Regions from separate parts of the Staphylococcus ureilyticus genome, predicted to be linked through region 3. Evidence: riboswitches for the same ligand, from Rfam matches in the RefSeq annotation. Region 3 holds a riboswitch; each other region holds the start of a gene.
What was found. Region 3 has a riboswitch for S-adenosylmethionine ahead of MUA21_RS03015 (methionine ABC transporter ATP-binding protein). Riboswitches for the same ligand answer to the same signal wherever they lie in the genome.
Positions count from the first base shown of each region.

Region 1: another riboswitch for S-adenosylmethionine. It lies ahead of metX (homoserine O-acetyltransferase MetX); the one in region 3 lies ahead of MUA21_RS03015 (methionine ABC transporter ATP-binding protein).
Region 2: another riboswitch for S-adenosylmethionine. It lies ahead of MUA21_RS09865 (Na+/H+ antiporter NhaC family protein); the one in region 3 lies ahead of MUA21_RS03015 (methionine ABC transporter ATP-binding protein).

Region 1 covers NZ_CP094825.1:13,999-18,294, reverse strand. The annotation lists gene MUA21_RS00075 (DHH family phosphoesterase) at 1-36, opposite strand, end outside; gene MUA21_RS00070 (DUF2232 domain-containing protein) at 51-977, opposite strand; gene metX (homoserine O-acetyltransferase MetX) at 1,257-2,225, opposite strand; SAM riboswitch class I at 2,287-2,387, opposite strand; gene MUA21_RS00060 (AzlD domain-containing protein) at 2,515-2,844, opposite strand; gene MUA21_RS00055 (AzlC family ABC transporter permease) at 2,841-3,536, opposite strand; gene serS (serine--tRNA ligase) at 3,987-4,296, opposite strand, start outside.
Region 2 covers NZ_CP094825.1:1,964,658-1,968,953, reverse strand. The annotation lists gene MUA21_RS09880 (amidohydrolase) at 1-475, shown strand, start outside; gene MUA21_RS09875 (SDR family oxidoreductase) at 554-1,435, shown strand; gene MUA21_RS09870 (flavin reductase family protein) at 1,539-2,150, shown strand; SAM riboswitch class I at 2,237-2,337, shown strand; gene MUA21_RS09865 (Na+/H+ antiporter NhaC family protein) at 2,451-3,737, shown strand; gene MUA21_RS09860 (SRPBCC family protein) at 3,985-4,296, shown strand, end outside.
Region 3 covers NZ_CP094825.1:612,525-616,820, reverse strand. The annotation lists gene MUA21_RS03025 (MetQ/NlpA family ABC transporter substrate-binding protein) at 43-858, opposite strand; gene MUA21_RS03020 (methionine ABC transporter permease) at 877-1,572, opposite strand; gene MUA21_RS03015 (methionine ABC transporter ATP-binding protein) at 1,565-2,590, opposite strand; SAM riboswitch class I at 2,672-2,777, opposite strand; gene MUA21_RS03010 (thioredoxin family protein) at 2,831-3,130, opposite strand; gene MUA21_RS03005 (toprim domain-containing protein) at 3,127-3,519, opposite strand; gene gcvH (glycine cleavage system protein GcvH) at 3,768-4,148, opposite strand.

The DNA of each region.
Region 1 (4,296 bases), 600 kb from region 3:
TAAAATCAACGCTTTTTTAGTGGATTGACGGTTCATTTTTCCACCTCAAATCATTTTTTAATGATACGTTTTAAATTGATACATAAATCTACAAATCCCAGGAGACTCACAATATGTGTTAATGGCATTAAAATTGTCCCTATTACCATTAATATCACTGTAAGTGCTGGCGGCATTGATTTCGCTTTTCCGAAAAAGTGAATCACACTTAACCCCTGAATGTACATACATAATGATAACACAATTTCAAAGTTTAAGACGATCGTTTGAAACGCACTTGGTTGCGTTGAAAACATAACACAAATTAATACAATAATATACATCCATAAGACAGAACGCTTCATTTGCCAAGCATATAATGGTTTGAATATGGGTGTAGCGATTTTGAATTTACGCAAGATTGGAAAAGTGATAATTAAATTGATTAATATAAGTAGAAATACGCCAATGATTATATAACTTGGTAGTTGTACTGCTGATTGGCGGAAAGCCTCTTCAAACATTTGTTTATAATCTGCGTTGACTGAAGCGCTGGAAATTATGTGATACATCTGTTCTTTAATCGGTTTGATTAATGAAGCAGCACTCGATATTTTTTTTGATGCTTGTAACACCATAAATGCAATTAATGCAATAATACTAATAAAAGTCGTTGTTATATATAGTATACGTTCTTTTGATGTTCGTTCTTTTAATAATTGACCCACTACAAAACTTACTACGAACAAGAGGATCATGATACTTAACACGAATATATTACCTAATAACGTAGTTAGCACAACTGTAATGACTGCCGTTAAGCCAAAAGATTCTACAGATTTATGCCATAAAATAATACCTGGAATTGTTGCAAATAAACTCAACACGAGTCCAAGTATCGGTAATATATGTAAAGCTAAAGCAACTATAATTAACGTAATTACACTAAGTATAGTGGCTTTAGTATGTATTTTAGAAAACAAATTCGCCACTCCTATACAATTTTTGTCTATGTTTATTATTTTAACCTCTTTAAAACTTTTATACAATTATTGACAATTCTTTTTGTCAGAAGTTCAATATCGGGGCCAATATCTGAAAACGAACGCCTTTTTAAATTGCATTTCCGTCGTTGATTCCAACTTCAAATTTCATATTTTGCTCGCTATAAAAAAAAGAAGACATCATAGTAAAACAGTTATTTCAACTTTCATAAAGTATAAAATAACTATCCTAGACGTCTTATCATACAAAATGAACTAAAATAAATCATATCGTTATTTTCTTTTGAACTTAGAAACTTTTAAAAAATGATATAAATTAGGTGCCCAATCATTAAAGTTCAATAAGAAACCATCATGTCCTACATTATCTGGCACAAAGCAATGCTTGTGATATTTAAATCGCGCACCTGTGGCATATACTAAATCGTCTGGATATAACAAATCATCCGTAAAGCCCATAGTCATAACCTTAGTATCCAGACGTCCAAACACTTCATCTACATCAGTACGATCTCTATCTATATCGTGGCTATCTAAGACGTCTAGCAGGCTTAAATAACTCAATGGGTCAAAATGCTTTTTAAACTTGTTCCCCTGATGTTTCTGGTAGTTTACAACTTGATCAGGTGTAAATCGTCTATCATAACTTTTGGAGGAGCGATACGTTAAGAAACCAAGCTGCCTTGCTATGCTCATACCTTCACCATGATCTAATCGAATCGCCTGTCTCGCAATTTCATTAAATGCACGACTATATGAGGAAGTCTTATCAGTCGCAGCTAAAATCACTGCTTTATCTACTTCAAATTTATGATTATACAATAATTCCAGCGCTTGCATACCTCCTAAAGACCCACCGATTAAAATACTAATTCGATCAAACCCTAATGTTTGAATACCTAATTCGATTGCATTGACAATATCACGCAATGTTAAATGCTTAGGAAAATCAGCATCTGTTAATGGCGAACTGGAACCATACGGACTACCGATCACGTTAAATGTTAAAAATTGATAATCATGTATAGGCATGTATCCCCCATCTATAATCTCTCTCCACCAACCAGGATTGTCATCCGTACCATAGGTCAAATGATTACCAGTCAGTGCATGGCATACAAGCACAAGTGGCTGTCCTTCATATCCTACATGTTCATAACGTAATTTTAAATTTAAAATCGTTTCACCTGATTCAGTTGTAAATGGTCCCAATTCTAATGTATCAACCGTATAATTTGTCATCATTTACCTCCTACTTAGTAAAAAAACTTCTCACCTATTTATAATAAGTAAGAAGTTACAATACTTATTATTCGAGCGAATCGTTGGTATTAGCACCGTGCTTATTAAAGTCGGTTGCTGAAGCTTCATTGGGCCAAGTCCCTCTGCTTCTCGAAATAAGATTTAATTTTAATTGTAAAAAGCTGTGCATAAATCAAATATCCATTTTAACAAGTATTTCATTAAAATTATCAAAATATTCTAATTATTACTATTTTAACGGATAATGGGAGTCACTTCAATAATATCTTTAAAATATCCATCTTAAAATTGCCATTATTAAAATTCCACTGACAATCGTAATCGTTAAACTCCTTGTAATGATAGCAATGATTATGGTTGGAAGCATCGTTACTAAAAACGGCAAATTAACACTATAAAGCATTGAGCCTTCATGTTGTTCTAGTACGCCGTCTACAATCAATGCAGTAAATAATGTAATGGGAATGAAAGAGAGCCACTTTACGACTGTCTCAGATAGTTTGATTTTTGTAATTAATATAAACGGTATAATACGTGTCAACCACGTTACCACACCGCATAAAACAATAATTAATAACATATGTAATGTCGTTGTCATTTATCGATCACCACCCCTAATCCCGCAGTAATTGTCGACGCTATGATGATTGCTACGTATGAAGGCATAAAGAAACTTAAAATAAGCATTAACAAAATTACACAAACAATTAATACTAAATATGTTTTAACTTGTGACTGCTTAATAGCATCGAATTGTGAAACAGCTAGGAATATAAACATTGCAGTAATAGCAAAATCTAACCCAAATGCATCGGGATTCGTTATGTATTTACCAAAAATAGCACCAACAACACTAGCAAATGTCCAAAATAAATATGCAGTGATATTTAATCCATGTAGCCAACGATCATTGATTTTTTCACCTTTTAGATGTGGTGTAATAGCGACACCAAATGTTTCATCTGTAATCAGAGAAGATATGGCTATACGATTCCAAAACCCATATCCTTTATAACTTGGTGCTAAGGTCATACTTAATAAAAACATCCTAGAATTCACAATAAATGTCGTTAAGGCAATTGCAGAAATTGGAGTTCCAGCAATGACTAATGCACAAATAATGAATTGTGCTGCGCCTGCATAAATAAGTAAACATAATAAAATAATTTCAATTAAATTGAAACCCGAAGCCACTGCAACAATACCAAAGGAAAGACCAACACCAGCATAACCTAACAAAGTCGGTACACATTCTTTTACACCTTGCTTAAAAGTTAGATGTGTTGTCATCATGCCACCTCCCAAACATTTTATAAAAATAATAGAACTAGTTTAATACAAAGCAAAAGACATATCCAACATCTTTAGACTTATGTATGTATGACCTAAGACTTACCGATGTCTAAAAATCCCGTTAAACCAGCATTTTAGATTTCGGAATATTGTGTTATTATTTTAGACTCACCCCTTATCATTTGAATAAAATAAGTCATTTTACAAATTTAAAAAACTGAAAACTGGGATATTTAACACCTCCCCTACCCTTTCTTTTCTTTAAAAATATTAAGCCATTTAATAAATCAAAAGCCTTATAATTCATTATTCATATAAAATGAGAGGTTGAGACATTCATTTATCTCAACCTCTACTTGCACTTCAGTATTAACTTGTAACCACTATTTTGAAAGTTTAATATTTAAACTTTCTCAAATATCGCTGATGAATTCATTTAAACGATTTCTATTTTTCTTTAACTGGGTGTATCACTGTTTTACCACCCATATATGGTACTAACGCATCTGGAATAGTGACTGAACCATCTTCATTTTGATAGTTTTCTACGATTGCAGCAAATGTACGACCTACTGCTAAACCACTTCCATTCAATGTGTGCACTAATTCTGGTTTTGCTGTTTTCTCACGTTTAAAACGAATATTAGAACGACGTGCTTGGAAATCAGTAATATTTGAACAAGAGCTGATTTCTTTGTACTCATTATAGCTTGGTAACCATACTTCTAAGTCATACGTTTTGCTTGAGCCAAAGCCT
Region 2 (4,296 bases), 1.3 Mb from region 3:
TTTTGATAATGCAGTCGTAACGATTGGAGAAGTATCTTGTGGTAATACATGGAATGTTATTGCAGATCAAGCTTATGTACAAGGTACAGTGAGAAGTTTTGATGAAGGTATTCGCACATTCATTGAGAAGAGATTGAGAGAAATTGGGAGTGGATTGGCAGAAGTATTTGATGTTGAAATTGAAACACAATATATACGATTACCAGGCGCAGTAATCAATGACGAAAAATTAACAGACGATGCAATTAACGTTGCTAAACAAGTAGGTTACAATGTGAATATAATGGAACAGCCATTAACTATTGGTGAAGATTTTTCTGGGTTTGCCAACAAGTATCCAAGTGTATTTGTTTTTATTGGATCTAATAGTGACTATGATTTACATCACCCCAAATATGATCCCGATGAACGCATTTTAGAAAAAGTACCAGATTACTTTGTAACATTTGTACAGAAATTATTGAACGAAACTTAAAAATATAATCTTGTGTTATGGGCGATTTAATTTGGGTAAAAAATAATTACAACCATTATTTTTTGAGGAGGATTAAGCATGGCGTCTCAAGATCCTAGAAAGAAATATTCAAATGCAGATTTTCCAAAACAAGAGCAACCCGTTCCAGGTTTACAAAAAGATCTGAACCCTAAACCAGATTGTGGAGAAACTTCTTATACCGGTTATGGTAGATTGAAAGGTTTAAAGATGTTAGTAACAGGTGGAGATTCAGCTATTGGTAGAGCAGCAGCTATTGCGTATGCTAAAGAAGGTGCTGATGTTGCAATCAATTACTTGCCATCAGAACAAGAAGATGCTGAAGAAGTAGAAGAAGTTATTACATCGGCAGGACAACAAGCTGTGCTAATACCGGGTGATTTACGCAATGAACAATTCAATTATGAGTTAGTAGAACGTGCATATCACGCGTTAGGTGGATTAGACAATGTTACACTCGTAGCTGGACATCAACAATATAGAGATACACTAAAGGGCTTCGATACAGCGTCATTTACTGAAACCTTTGAAACGAATGTGTATCCAATATTTTGGACTGTACAAAAAGCGATTGATTATCTTGAACCAGGTGCTACAATTACGACAACGTCATCGGTACAAGGTTATAACCCAAGTCCAATTTTACATGATTATGCAGCATCAAAAGCTGCAATCATATCGCTAACTAAAAGTTTGTCTGAAGAACTAGGAGCTAAAGGCATCCGTGTTAACTGTGTTGCACCAGGACCATTTTGGTCACCACTTCAAATATCAGGTGGACAACCACAATCCAAAATTCCAACATTTGGACAAAAAGAAGTGCTTGGCAGAGCAGGTCAACCTGTAGAATTAGCAGGCGTTTATGTTCATTTAGCAGCTGATGAATCAAGTTACACTACTGGCCAAGTATACGGGGTTACAGGTGGTACACAATTAGATTAATTTGATAGATGGCTATTTCAAAGTGATTCGTGCTTAAATGAACAGTTATGCACTTACATTTTGACATAGCCACTTTTTATTTATGAAAGGAAAGTGAATTTTTGTGAAACATTTTAAAGCAAGTGAATTGTCTAAAAGACAAAACTATAAATTATTGAGTGGTAGTGTCATACCTAGGCCAATAGCCTTTGTGACATCTCAAGATAAAAATGGTAAGTTAAATGCGGCACCGTTCAGTTTTTTTAACGTGGTGAACAGTGCACCACCGATGATTATGATTTCTACAGGACGCTCAGAAGGTAAACGTAAAGACACTTCACTTAATATTGAAGAGACTGAAAATTTTGTAGTACATATCACTGATGAAACAAACGTAGAGCAAATTAACCGTACAGCTGCACCATTGGATCGTACTGAAAATGAATTAGAACGAACAGCGTTAACCCTTGTCGACTCAGAACTGATAACTGTACCTGGTATTGAACAGGCGAAAATACGTATGGAATGTAAATTAGAGCGGATTATATCATTAGGAGATACTGATGAGGGGTCAGATCTAATCATTGGAGAAGTCGTGATGTTTCATATTAATGAAAACGTGTATTTTGAAGACAGTAAGATTAATGCACAGGCACTAGAAGCCGTGTGCCGTTTAGCTGGAAATGATTATGCCACGATTGGTGATACATTTACGATTGTTCGGCCAACGGAATAACCTTTGAAGTAAAATATCATTTCATATTATGATTATATAATTGACGAAGTGGCATGAATAGTGTACTGTTATAAAATAAATAAAATAGCTTATCTAGAGAAGTGGAGGGACTGGCCCATTGAAACTTCGGCAACATGGTAATGCGTGTGCCAATTCCAGTAGCATAAAGTGTGCTAGAAGATAAGATTAAAGATGTATCGATTTACTCTTTTCTTCTATGAGAAAAGAGTTTTTTATTTTTTATGGTAAGCAAAATGAATGATTGACTAAAAAAGTAATGATAAAGAAAGTTGGTTTTGTATGACGGAAAATAAAAAAGGTAACGCATGGGCGCTTGTGCCATTAATCATTTTTGTAGGTATATTTTTAGGTGTGGGCGTTATTACTGGTGACTTTTCAATAATGCCACTCAATGTTGCAATTATTATCGCATCCATTGTGGGTTTGTTGATAAATAAAAAAGAAACATTTTCTAAAAAAGTAGATGTATTTACTAAAGGCGCTGGACATTCAAATATTATTTTGATGATGTTAATATTTCTACTTGCGGGTGCATTTTCTCAAACTACAGCAGATATGGGGGGAGTCAAGTCGACGGTAAATTTAGGACTATCCTTTATTCCAGAAAACTTAATTATCGTCGGTTTATTTATCATTTGTATGTTTGTATCACTTTCAATGGGTACTTCAGTCGGTACAGTTGCAGCTATAGCGCCGGTTGGTTTTGGTTTGAGTCAGGCGACGGATGTATCTGCAGCGATAACAATGGCTACTGTCGTTGGTGGCGCAATGTTTGGTGATAATTTATCAATGATTTCGGATACTACAATTGCCGCTGTTCGTACTCAAAAAACTAAAATGAGCGATAAGTTTAAGGTGAACATAAAGATTGTATTACCAGGTGCGCTATTTACTGTTATAGTACTTTGGTTTTTAACGCATGGTGCTCAGATAGATACTACGAAATCATATGACTATAACTTTATTAAAGTTATTCCATACTTATTGGTACTGATTTTAGCACTGGCAGGTATAAATGTAATTATAGTGTTGATTGGTGGTACCGTATTATCTGCGATTATTGGACTGGTTGATGGATCATTCAACTGGTCAGGCTTGCTTAGTTCAATCTCAAAAGGAATTGTTGGTATGGAGGATATTGCGATTATTGCACTTTTAATTGGCGGACTTGTAGCATTGATACAACATAATGGTGGTATCACTTGGCTATTAAATTTTGTACGCAATAGGGTTAAATCAAAACGCGGTGCAGAATTAGGTATAGCGGGACTTGTGAGTGCTGCGGATATTTCGACTGCCAATAATACAATTTCTATATTAATGGCAGGCCCCTTAGCTAAAGATATTGCAGATGAATACGAGATTGATCCTAGGAAATCTGCAAGTGTTTTAGATATATTTGCGAGCTGTTTCCAAGGTTTATTACCTTATAGTCCGCAAGTTATAGCAGCAGCAGGCGTTGCGTCTATCTCACCAGTTTCATTAATGCCGTATTCAATTTATCCGATCATTCTAGGTGTTTGTGGCCTAATTGCAATTTTCTTTAGATTACCAAGATTAAAATAAAAAAGTTGATTAAAAGAAAGGGCAACAGTTTATATTATTTGATATAGACTGTTTGTCCTCTTTTTTAAGAAGTAAGATAGTATTAAAAAAGGGGAAATTTTGACGTTTACTGATTAATAACGATAGAATAAATAGGTTATCACTTTTAAAGGGGATATAAAGGAAAGTTGAATTTCATAGTATTATTGTTTAGAAGTCTAGTATAATGAGTTAGAATAGTTATAAGAGTGAAAGTAGGTGAACAATCATGGCTAGATATAATGTGGAAAATGAAAACGTAGAAATTCAGTTGGAAAGACTGTTTAAAGTTGAACCTGAATTAGTATATCAAGCTTGGACTGAGCAACGATTTCTTAAACAATGGTTTATGACAACTGAACGAACGAATAAATCAATAGAGATAGACGCTGTACAAAACGGAAGCTATGAAATTATTGATGTTCGTAAAGGGAAAGAAAATATAGTGAAGGGTTCTTACGTTACTTTGAACCCAAATGAATATATTGTAATGACGATAGGGATGCCTGAATTAAGTGACTCTGAAGATACAATTGAAGTA
Region 3 (4,296 bases):
CTAAAACCATTGCGGTTAAAGGATTCTTTGCATAATATAACATTATTTTGCTGGTACTACGGCTCCGTCATATTTTTTATTGATGTAATCTTTAATTTCTTTAGACTGTAATACATCCATCAACGCTTTAATTTTTTTGTCGTCTTTATGGCCTTCTTTTACACCAATCAAGTTAGCATATGGATTATCTTTTGCTTTTTCTAAAACAATTGAATCATTTTTAGGACTTAATTTTTGATCAATTGCGAAGTTTGAATTGATGATTACTGCGTCAGCATCTTCTTTTTGATAAATCTTAGGTAAGTATTCTGCCGATTGTTTATTATTAAATTTGATATCTTTTTTATTTTCTACGATGTCATCAAATTTAGCATCTTCAGTTTTAACACCTTTTTTAATTTTAATTAATCCAGCGTCAGAGAAGAATTTTAAGAAACGTCCTTCTTCTGCAGGGTTGTTTGAAACATAAACAGTAGCACCTTTTGGTAATTCTTTTAAACTTTTATATTTCTTTGAGTAAACAGCCATAGGTTCTAAATGTACATTTCCTGCTGACTCAATTTTATAGTTTTTGTCTTTCTTTTCAGTATTTAGATAAGGCGTATGTTGAAAGAAGTTTGCATCTAACTCACCTTTATCTAATAATTTGTTAGGTGTTGTATAATCGTTAATCGTTTTAATTTTTAAGTCATAACCTTTATCTTTTAGAATTGGTTTTGCTTTTTCTAATATTTCAGCATGTGGTGCCGGAGAAGCGCCAACTGTAATTGTCTTATCTTTACCTCCGCCGCCATTACCACAAGCAGCTAATACTAATGCTAAAGCGATGATTGAAGCTAAACTAAATAATTTTTTCATATAATTGTCCCCTTTAACTTAACGTTTATCTATTTTATTAGTAACTTGATCTCCAATAAATTGGATGATAAAAACAATAATTAAGATTAAAATTGTAGAAACGAATATGACATCGTTTTGGTTTCGTGTGAAGCCAGTTAGGTATGCTAAGTTACCCAGACCTCCAGCTCCAATCACACCAGCTACTGCAGTAGATCCTACTAATGCTATTGCTGTTACAGTTATTCCAGATATTAATGCTGGCATAGCTTCAGGTAACAACACTTTCTTAACTACTGTCCATGTTGTAGCTCCCATTGACCAAGCCGCTTCTATAACACCCTTGTCTATTTCTTTAAAAGCAATTTCCACTAATCTGGCGTAGAATGGTGCTGCACTGATAATTAGTGCAGGTAAAGCACCTGTTGGACCACTAATTGTTCCAAGTACTAAACTCGTAAATGGTATAAGTAGTAAAATTAAAATAATGAATGGTATTGCTCTGAATAAATTCACAATAAACGATACGACACTGTAAAACACTCTAGCTACTGGTGATTGGCTTTTAGCAGATAAGAATAAAAGCACACCAAGTATCAAACCAAAAATAAAAGCAAATATTGTAGAAATCAATGTCATATAAATTGTTTCATATGTAGCTAACCAAACTTCATCCCAACTTACATTAGGCATTGTTAGCATTTCCTGTAGAATCTCGCCGAATGAACTACCCATGCTTTAACACCTCCACAGAAACATGTTGTGCTGCTAAATCATTTTTGAACTTTTCGAATTTTTCAGAATTCACATCTAATAAATGTAATACTAAAAATCCTAGAGCACCATCCTTAGTATGCTTAATATTTGCTTCAAGAATATTAACATCTATATTATGTGTCTTTGTTATGTATGATACCAATGGTTCAGTTGTATTATTTCCTGTAAAATTCAATCGTACGATATAAGCAGTTTCATCTAATTCGATTAATTCAGAAATAGACTCATCAAACTCATCATTTAAGTCCTCTTTCACAAAGCGTTTTGTTACTTCATGCTGTGGATTTTCGAAAACATTTGACACTTGTCCTTGTTCAATGACGCGACCATTTTCCATTACTGCCACTTCATCACAAATACGTCTTATGACCTGCATTTCATGTGTGATAATAACTATTGTTAAATTTCTTTCTTCTTTAATTTTTAACAATAATTCTAGTATTTCATCCGTTGTTTGCGGATCTAACGCACTTGTAGCTTCATCGCAAAGTAAAACATTAGGTTCATTTGCTAACGCACGGGCAATACCTACACGTTGCTTTTGTCCACCCGATAACTCTGATGGATAAGCGTTTTCTCTACCCTTTAGTCCTACCAATTCCACCAGTTCAATCGCTCTTTTTTTGGCTTCATTGCGTGATACACCAGCAATTTCTAATGGAAAAGTAATATTATTTAAAACATTACGTGACCACAATAGATTAAAATGTTGAAAAATCATGCTCACTTTTTGACGTTTTTTTCTCAATTCTGATTTTGATAATTTCCCAATCGTATCTCCATCAATGATGACATCTCCTGAAGTTGGTTGTTCAAGATTATTTAAAAGTCTTATCAAAGTACTTTTACCTGCACCTGAAAAACCAACCACACCAAAAATCGAGCCTGATTGAATACTTAAATCAACATGATCTACTGCTAACACATCGTGTTTTTTCGTCTTGTATCTCTTAACGATTTGATTTAATTCAATCATTGTCGTTTCCTCCTTGTATTGCTCATTCAATTAAAAAATGCTTTCTCTTTTCACTGAAGAATAGAGAAAGCAATGTCGCTTCTCTCATCTTCTAAAGTTTATCTACTTTATGTGAATTGGCACCATTTCTATTACAGACGGTTGCCGGGCTTCATAGGGCACATCCCTCCACCTCTCGTGATAAGAGTACATTATTTAATTATCCATAATCCTACCATTGTACTAAAGATTCGTCAATAATTATTTTAAATTTTCTAACAAATAAGGCACTGATTGAAATGCATAAATTCTTTTTTGTTCTTCACCTTTAGACATAAGCATAAGTATCGGTACCGATTGTATCTCATGTTGTTGACTAAAATCAGGATGAAAATTTAAATCTATTTTAGTAATTGGTAATTTTAAAATTTCATTCGCAATATCTAACATGCGTTCTGACACTTTACATGTGCCACAAGTTGGCGTATAACCAAAAATTAGATATTTCTCTTTATCTACGTGTTCGAAAACATTAACACGCGTTTCATTCTTTACATTCATGTTAATAAACTGACCCTTTCAGCAATATAATCTAATTTGGCTTTTGCTACTTTTTCTTCATCTTTCACTATAAAACCATGTTTTGCTAACACTTTTGACAAATAGGCTTTAGGGCATCTCGCTACTTCACCATATTGTTTCTCTATGCGAATATGTTTACTTTCACTTAAATATTTTTTGAACCATTTACGTATCTTTTCACCTTCATCATCTGCATCCGCAAGCACATAAACTTGCTTGTCGTATAACGATTCTATCATCTCATCTAACTTATCAATTCCCATAGTACCGTTTGTACAAATGATTTCAATCGGTTGGTCAATCACCTGCTTCACCCGTTTCTTGTCTGTTTTACCTTCGACAATTATAACTTGGTTTAATATCGCCATGACAGTCACCTCTAAATGTGATAGTAAATTCAATTTTATATTTAGTTCTACACCATACATTATCAACATAAACATTTATTATAGTTTCTTATTAAAATCTTATAATTGAACCATTCATTTGTCACCATTGAACTTTTTAATGTTTTTGATACTTCAAAATCAATTAATATATTCAAGTGAAATTTAATCTTTTGTTATAGAAAAATAAAAACTCCATGATATATCGTATCGTGGAGTTTGATTTCATATTATTCACCGATCATTTCAGAATATTGGTCAGCTGACATTAACTCGTCTAATTGACTTTCATCGCTTAACTCAACTTTAACCATCCATGCTTTTTCGTATGGTGATTCATTAACGAATTCTGGACTATCTTCTAGTTCATCATTTGTTTCTACAACTTTTCCTGAAACAGGTGCATAAAGTTCTGAAACTGTTTTCACTGATTCAACACTGCCAAAAGATTCACCTTCATCAATATCGTCATCAGTTTCAGGCAATTCAACGAATACGATATCACCTAATTCACTTTGCGCATACTCAGTGATACCAATTGTTACTGTATTTCCTTCAATTTTTACCCATTCATGTTCTTTAGAATATTTTAATTCGCTTGGTACTGCCACGAGAATCCCCTCCTAAATGTTTTTACATATTCATGATGCCATATGAAAGGCTTACAATCAACTATTTAATTGATTTTACAATACTTCTCATGTTTTACAATTCATCGCACAAAACTTTTCTGAAGTATATAACATTTTTTTCAAAAGT